DNA from 2 places in the Streptomyces sp. 142MFCol3.1 genome. Region 1 is predicted to be linked to the other one. Evidence: predicted binding sites of a transcription regulator. Region 1 holds the regulator's gene; the other holds the start of a gene.
The links. The regulator HspR, encoded in region 1, represses chaperone genes until heat shock. The targets are predictions, from matches to a motif close to TTGAGNNNNNNNNNCTCAA.
Positions count from the first base shown of each region.

Region 1 (4,200 bases):
GTCACCCGGAGGCCCAGCTCCTGAGCAGGGCCTCGCGGGCGGGGCGCCAGGGCGTCGCTCCGGCGCCGTCCGTGCGTCCCCACTCCAGCAGCCGGTCCACGTCCACCGTGCCGTCCACGAGCCGCTCCAGCAGGTCGACGGAGAGCTCGTACTCGGACTGGACGTAGCCGCCGACGGCCGAGCCGTACACGGTCAGCTCGGCCGTCTCCGTGTCCGTGCGGACGTGGACCTCGAAGGCGGGCGGGGTGTCGACGCCGCCCGTCGCCAGGTCGATGACCGTGTCGGCCACGCTGTTCACCAGCCAGCGCGTGCTGGACCGCACCGGGGCGTAGTGCACGGCGACACCGCGCACCTGCGGCCACGGCCAGAAGGCCTGCTGGTCCGTGCCCACGGCCTGGATCCCCTCGGCCGTGAGCCGCACACCGCGTGCGTGCCCCTCGGGCTCGGCGCCGAGGTACACGCTCTCCTCGGTGATCCAGAACAGGCCGATCATGGCCACGGGGTGCCTCCAGCGGGACGACGGCGGGACGACCGCACGGCGCCGGGTCCACGACGGCACCACGGCGTGCGGTCCCCCTGTGAGACACCCACGGGCCCGGATCGGTTCAGCCGTCGCCCTACTTGAGGCCGGCGGAGTTGCACGCCGCCTTGTACGCGGCCGTGCAGATCTGCTTGACGGTGTAGATGCCGTCCTGGATCACCGTGTCGTCGATGTTCTCCCTGGTGAGGTCGACGACGGGCACGAGCTGGGCCGGGATGCCCTTGTTCGTGGGGCTGTCGACCTTGTCGCGGGTGAGCGCGTCGAACTCGATCGACCGGCCCTGGACCTTCGCCACGGCCATCTCCGCGGCGGCGCTGGCCTCCTGCGGGTACGACTTGTAGACGCTCATGTACTGGTCGCCCTTGACGATGCGCTGCACCGCGTTGAGCTCTGCGTCCTGGCCGGTGACCGGGGGGACCTTGCTGACGCCGGCGGTCTTCAGGACGTCGATGACAGCGCCCGCGAGGCCGTCGTTGGCCGAGTAGACACCCGCGATGTTGTCGAGGCCGACCGCCGAGATGGCCCTCTCCATGTTCGCCTTGGCGTTGACCGGGTCCCAGTCGGTGGTGTCGTACGTCTTGGCGATGACAACCTTGTCCTTGAGCTCGGACAGGGCGCCCGCCTTGAACTGCGCGGCGTTCGGGTCGGTGGGGGACCCGTTCATCATGATGATCTTCTTCGAGGTTGCGCTGCCGCTCTCGTCCTGGACCGCCTGGAGCAGGGCCTTGCCCTGGACCTCGCCGACGAGTTCGTTGTCGAAGGAGATGTACGCGTCGATGGGGCCCTGCGCCAGCCGGTCGTAGGCGATGACGGGGATGCCCGCGTCCTTGGCCTTCTTCACACCGGCGGCGATGGCCTTGGAGTCCACCGCGTCCACGAGGATCACGTCGACCTTGTCGTCGACCATCTGCTGGAGCTGGTCGTTCTGCTTGGCCGCGTCCTGCTGGGCGTTGGCGTAGGTGACCGTGCCCTTGTGGCTGGTGAGCTTCTCCACCGTCTCCTTGATGATCGGGTAGTCGAACCTCTCGTAACGGCTGTTCTCCTTCTCGGGGAGGAGCAGGCCCACCGTGATGTCGTCGCCCTTCGAAGGGCTGGCCTTGGTTCCGTCGCCGCCGATTCCGTCCACGACGCCGCAGCCGGCGACTGAGACGGCCATGGCGGACGAGGCCAGGGATATGACGGTACGACGCAGACGGGTGTTACGAGTGTTCACATCAGGTGCCTTCCGGGCGAGGTTGCAGCATTGCGACCCAGGTGGCTGAAAGCCAACGCGGCGATCACCTCAGCGTCAAGGAGTAACCACTTAACGAGATGGCAACGGCGTTCTGTGTTCCCCAAGTGAACACGATGGGAAGAGGGTACGCCCTCTCTTCCACCGATCCCCTCGGCTTCACCTTCTGACGTCCACGTCCGCACGGCCAACTTCCGTGGTCAGGGGCGCTGATCGGCCGGAAATCCACCCGTCCGCGACGGTCCGCAACCGCCCGCAGGAACACGTGGAACCGGCCAGAGGGACGGCGTCTGCGGCCTCTTCGCCCCTGCTCCCGCCACACCGGTCGGCCCGTTCACTTCTGCGGACGCAAACGCCGCCTTCGCGTTCAATTGCCGTATCCAGCCTACAAGTGGCATTCATCTGCGAAGACGGCATTCGCGGGCACACGGAAGAAGACGGACGACCGGGCACCGCACCGCCGCCGCGCTCCGGAGGGAACGACGCGAAGGGGCCCGGAGGTTCGACCTCCGGGCCCCTTCGCGGTGCTTGTCCTACTCGGGCTGGCGCTTCGGGCGCCACACCACCAGTGCGCTCGTCTGCTGGACCTCCTGATAGGGGACCAGGTCACGGCGGTAGGAGGCGTGGACGGCCGCCTCACGCTGCTGCATCGCCACGGCCGCGCCGTCCAGGGCCGACTGGAGCTCGGCGACACGGGACTGGAGCGCGGCGACCTGGTTCTCCAGTTCGATGATGCGCTTGATGCCGGCCAGGTTGATGCCCTCGTCCTGCGACAACTGCTGGACGGTGCGCAGCAGTTCGATGTCGCGTGCCGAGTAGCGCCGGCCCCGCCCCGCGGTGCGGTCGGGCGAGACCAGGCCCAGGCGGTCGTACTGGCGAAGCGTCTGCGGGTGCAGTCCGGAGAGCTGGGCCGCCACCGAGATGACGTAGACCGGAGTCTCCTCGGTCATTTCGTACGGGTTGCGTCGACGACCGTCCATCTCTTTCATGCTCCCTTCGCGGCCTGGAACAGCTCCGCCCGCGGGTCCTCGTCCGCGGTCGCCTCGCGATACGCCTCCAGGGCGTCACGCGCCTTGCCCGAGAGGTCGGTGGGGACCGACACCTCGACGGTCACCAGGAGGTCGCCCCGGGTGCCGTCCTTGCGGACCGCACCCTTGCCGCGGGCGCGCATGGTGCGGCCGTTGAGCGTGCCCGGGGGCAGCTTGAGGGTGACCGGCGGTCCGCCCAGTGTCGGGACGCGGACCTCTCCGCCGAGCGCCGCCTCCGCGAAGGTGACGGGGACGGTGACGGTGAGGTTGTCGTCCTTGCGGCCGAAAACCGGGTGGGCGTCGACGTGGACGGTGACGTACAGGTCACCCGCCGGGCCACCCCGTTCGCCGGGAGCGCCCTTGCCGCGCAGCCGGATCCGCTGGCTGTCACTGACTCCGGCCGGGATACGGACCTGCATGGTCCGGGAGGACTTGGCGCGCCCCGATCCGTTGCAGACCAGGCAGGCGTGCTCCGCGATCAGGCCGCGGCCCTTGCAGTCCGGGCAGGGGTCGGTGAGCGAGAACCCGCCGCCCGAACCCCGCGCGACCTGGCCGGTGCCGACACAGGTCGGGCACACGCGCGGCGTGCCGTTCTTGTCGCCGGTGCCCGAGCACGCCTTGCAGGGCGACTGCGAGGTCATGCGCAGCGGTACGGTCGCGCCGTCCACGGCTTCCGTGAAGCTCAGCGTGACCTCGGTGTCGATGTCCTGGCCGCGCCGGGGCTGCGTACGGGTGCCGGTGGTGGTGCCACCGCGGTTGAACAGGCCCCCGAAGACGTCGCCGATGCCGCCGCCGAAGCCCCCTGCGCCTCCGCCCTGGGCGCCGCCTCCGAAGAGGTCGCCCAGGTCGAAGTTGAAGGAGCCGCCACCGGCGCCGGGACCCGGCCGGAAGCCGCCGTTGCCGAAGAGGGCGCGTGCCTCGTCGTACTCCTTGCGCTTCTTGGGGTCGCCGAGCACGTCGTTGGCCTCGGAGATCTCCTTGAAGCGCTCCTCGGCCTTGGCGTTGCCCTTGTTGGCGTCCGGGTGGAACTCGCGGGCGAGCTTCCGGTACGCCTTCTTGATCTCGGCCTCGGTGGCGTCCTTGGGGACGCCGAGGACCTTGTAGAAGTCCTTCTCGATGAAGTCCTTGGTGCTCATCCTCGACGTCCCTCCTTCCTCATGCGTTCAACGTCAGCCCTCGTCCGGGCCACCGTTCTCCTTGTCGTCGGCGGTCTCCGCGGATTCCGACGATTCCGCCTTGACCGTCTGGGCCCCCGGCTGGGGTTCGGCGACGGCCACCCGCGCGGGGCGGATGGTGCGTTCGCCGATGCGATACCCAGGCTGCAGAATCGCCACGCACGTCGTCTCCGTGACGTCCGGCGCGTACGAGTGCATCAGGGCCTCGTGGATCGTCGGGTCGAA
Region 1 is NZ_AUKV01000002.1:272,189-276,388, forward strand. Features, by position in the region: partial or broken gene H305_RS44350 (helix-turn-helix domain-containing protein) at 1-24, shown strand, start outside; gene H305_RS0103725 (hypothetical protein) at 2-493, opposite strand; gene H305_RS0103730 (sugar ABC transporter substrate-binding protein) at 618-1,754, opposite strand; gene H305_RS0103735 (heat shock protein transcriptional repressor HspR) at 2,306-2,752, opposite strand; gene dnaJ (molecular chaperone DnaJ) at 2,758-3,936, opposite strand; gene grpE (nucleotide exchange factor GrpE) at 3,970-4,200, opposite strand, start outside.

Region 2 (4,200 bases), on a different contig from region 1:
CTCCTGCGCTCCTCGAACTCGTGCCGGCCGAACTCGCGCCGGCCGGCTCCGCGCTCCCCGAGCCCGCTCATCACATCAGCCCCCTCGAAGGTCCCGACGACCCGGCTCAGGGAGTCGGGGTCTCCAGCGCGTAGCCGACACCGTGGACCGTGCGGATCCGCTCGGCGCCGATCTTCCGGCGCAGGGCCTTGATGTGGCTGTCCACGGTGCGGGTCCCGGAAGCGTCCGCCCAGTCCCACACCTCGGCGAGCAGCTGCTCGCGCGAGAGTACCGCGCGCGGGGTGTTCGCCAGGCAGACCAGGAGGTCGAACTCGGTGGGCGTCAGGTGCACGTCCTCGGAACGGACCCGAACCCGCCGCTGGGCGTGGTCGATCTCCAGCTCGCCGAGCCGCAGGATGCCGCTGCGCGGCGTCGACGCCGCGACCACGGCGCGCTCGACCCGCCGCAGCAGGACGTGCACGCGGGCGGCCAGCTCACGCATGGAGAACGGCTTCGTCATGTAGTCGTCCGCGCCGACGCCGAGCCCGACCAGCATGTCCGTCTCGTCGTCGCGCGCGGTGAGCATCAGCACCGGAACCGGGCGCTGGGCCTGCACACGGCGGCAGACCTCCAGGCCGTCGAAGCCGGGCAGCATGATGTCGAGGATCAGCAGGTCGGGCTGCCATGCCTCGGCGGTGTCGACGGCGGCCGGGCCGTCGCCCGCGGTTTGCACCAGGAATCCCTCGGCACGCAGGCGGGCTGCGATGGCGTCGACGATCGTCGGGTCGTCCTCGACCACCAGCACCCGGCGCTGAGCGCCCGGAGTCGCCGCCGTGCCGTTTTGGGAGGTGTGTGTCTGCTCCATCGCCCGCCCCTGAGGTGTGCTTTCCGGAATCCGTGGGGTGATCCCATGACTGCGCTTGACGCTTGAATGATCCGCGTCAGGGAAGCAGAGTACGGGCAGTCACCGTGCCGCGGCTATCCAGGCCTGACCGCGAGATGCACGACGTCCGGAACGCCCCGGGCAACCGGGATCTCTTCGGTACGCACCCGTTGGAACCCGGCATTCCGCAAGGTTCCTTCAAATTCCGGAGAGGGCTGGGCCGACCAGACAGCGAGCACTCCGCCGGGCTTCAACACCCTTGCGCAGCTTGCCAGTCCGGCGTTCGCGTACAGCCCCTCGTTGCTCTCGGTGACGGTCCAGTCGGGTCCGTTGTCGATGTCCAGGCAGAGCGCGTCGTACGTGTCGGATGTCTCATTGACGTAGGCGAGCAGATCGGCCTCGACGATGTCCGTGCGCGGGTCGGCGAGCGCCGCCGCGGACAACTCGCCCAGTGGGCCTGCCCGGTGCCAGCCGATGACGGCGGGCTCGCGCTCGACGACGGTGATACGCCCCCAGCGTGGATCGGCGGCGGCGTGTGCGAGCGAGAACCCGACGCCGAGACCCCCGATGAGCACGTCCGGATCCCTGCGCCCGTCCAGGGCGTCGTACGCGGCGTCGACGAGCAGACGCTCCGAGCGGCCGTCGGAAGTGTCCATCAGGAAGCACCCGTTGGCGATGATCTGCAGCAGCGCACCGTGTCGCCGCAGCACGACCTCGCCGTAGGGGCCCTCGCTGCGGTCGATGACTACAGGAGTGTCGTACGAGGTGGTCATGGCGCTCATCCTGGCACTTCCGCCCGGACGGGCATCCGAATTTTCCGTGTCCGGGGTGGTGTCCGCGGGGGACGAACTGCGCCGGACGCCACGGGATCCCGCGACGAGGGGCGCCGTCGCCGGCCGCCTCCGGTGCGGCGGCCCGCCGGGGCTGCCGGGGGATTCATCCGAACGTGTCCCGGCGGGTCACGGGCGGCCCGGTCCGACGGTCTGCGCAGACGGCCGCGCGGGCCGGACTCGGCACGAAACGCCCGGGACGTGCCGTCGTCCTCACCGCGCTGGAGCCGCGGACCGGCGGGCTGCGCACGGCCCGGCGTTTTCCTGCTCGGGCACACGGCCGCCACGCCGGCCACCGAGGTGCCCGTCGGCCTCGCGGTCCTCGTCGGCCACCTGCCCCCAGCCCTCTGCACCGCCTGGACCGCGGCGTCGGCTTCGGCGGCGCCAGGAACGTCGGCGCGCTCGCCGGACCGCTGTCCCCGCGGTTGTGCCTGCCGCTCCTGACCGGCTTCGGCGCGATGCCGGTCGCGGACCTGATCGCCCCCCCCATGACCGAGTGGGGACAACCGATGGCCCTCGCCGTGGGGATCTCCGCCCGCACCCTGGCCCGGCGCGGGCGGCGCGGGCGGCACCGTGAGCACCGGAGTCGCCCGGCGTCGCCGACCACGGCCCTCGCCCGATCGTGGACCATGGCCCCCGCCCGGCGCCGACCACCGGCTTCACCAGGCATTCCCCGGGGCGACCGCCGTCGGTGGGCCCCCGGACCGGGCCCGGAAATGAGCGATCGCTCACAGCGAACGGAACCCGGGGAACAATCGAAGCGCCTCCAGCATTGAGTCGGCGTAGCTCAACTTGACTGCCGAAGGGGAGATCATGGCTTCGACGTCCACACCGCTCACCTTGCCCGTGCTGCCGCTCGACGACGAGGTCGTGCTGCCCGGAATGGTGGTTCCGCTGGACCTGAACGACACCGATGTGCGCGCCGCGGTGGAGGCCGCCCAGGCCGCCGCCCGATCGACGCCCGGCAAGCCGCAGGTGCTGCTGGTTCCACGCATCGACGGGACGTACGCGGGCACCGGCGTGCTCGGCACCGTCGAGCAGGTCGGCCGCCTGGCCGACGGCGACCCGGGCGCGCTGATCCGCGGGCGCGGGCGTGTGAAGGTCGGCGCGGGGACGACGGGCCCCGGTGCCGCACTGTGGGTGGAGGGCACCCGGGTCGACGAGACCTTGCCCGAGCCCCTGCCCGGCCGGGTCGGCGACCTGGTCAAGGAATACAAGGCCCTCGCCACCAGCTGGCTGCGCAAGCGCGGCGCCTGGCAGGTCGTGGACCGCGTACAGCAGATCGACGATGTTTCCGCCCTTGCCGACAATTCCGGTTACTCCCCGTTCCTGTCCATCGAACAGAAGGTGGAGCTGCTGGAGACCCCCGACCCGGTCGCCCGGCTGAAGCTGGCCACCGAGCAGCTCCGCGAGCACCTCGCCGAGCAGGATGTCGCCGAGTCCATCGCGAAGGACGTGCAGGAGGGCGTCGACAAGCAGCAGCGCGAGTTCCTGCTGCGGCGCCAGCTGGAGGCCGTGCGCAAGGAGCTGCGCGACCTCAAGGGCGAGTCCCCCGAGGACGAGTCCGACGACTACCGTGCCCGCGTCGAGGCCGCCGATCTTCCGGAGAACGTCCGTGAGGCCGCGCTCAAGGAGGTCGAGAAGCTGGAGCGGTCCAGTGACCAGTCGCCCGAGGGCAGCTGGATCAGGACCTGGCTCGACACCGTCCTCGAACTGCCGTGGAACGAGCGGACCGAGGACCAGTACGACATCCAGGGCGCGAAGGCGCTGCTGGACGCCGAGCACGCCGGCCTGGAGGACGTGAAGGAGCGGATCACCGAGTACCTCGCCGTGCGCAAGCGGCGCTCCGAGCGCGGTCTCGGAGTGGTCGGCGGACGTCGCGGCGGTGCCGTGCTCGCGCTCGTCGGCCCGCCCGGCGTCGGCAAGACCTCGCTCGGCGAGTCCGTCGCCCACGCGATGGGCCGCAAGTTCGTCCGCGTCGCCCTCGGCGGCGTCCGGGACGAGGCGGAGATCCGCGGCCACCGGCGTACCTACGTCGGAGCGCTGCCCGGCCGTGTCGTCCGTGCCATCAAGGAGGCCGGGTCCATGAACCCGGTGGTCCTGCTGGACGAGATCGACAAGGTGGGGTCGGACTTCCGCGGCGACCCGGCCGCGGCCCTGCTCGAAGTGCTCGACCCGGCACAGAACCACACCTTCCGCGACCATTACCTGGAGGTCGAACTCGACCTCAGCGACGTGGTGTTCCTGGCCACGGCCAACGTGCTCGAAGCCATCCCGGAGGCCCTGCTCGACCGTATGGAGCTGGTCCGCCTCGACGGCTACACCGAGGACGAGAAGGTCGTCATCGCGAGGGACCACCTGCTCCCGCGCCAGCTGGAGCGGGCCGGTCTCAAGCCGGACGAGGTCACCCTCGACGAGGGTGCGCTGCGCAAGCTGGCCGGCGAGTACACGCGGGAAGCGGGCGTGCGCAACATGGAGCGGGCCGTCGCGCGACTGCTGCGCAAGGTC
Region 2 is NZ_AUKV01000013.1:242,117-246,316, forward strand. Features, by position in the region: gene H305_RS0121090 (HAMP domain-containing sensor histidine kinase) at 1-71, opposite strand, end outside; gene H305_RS0121095 (response regulator transcription factor) at 107-844, opposite strand; gene H305_RS0121100 (spermidine synthase) at 958-1,635, opposite strand; gene lon (endopeptidase La) at 2,506-4,200, shown strand, end outside.
Region 2: lon (endopeptidase La) is a predicted target of HspR. The motif match lies at 2,465-2,483, and genes of this name have one in related genera.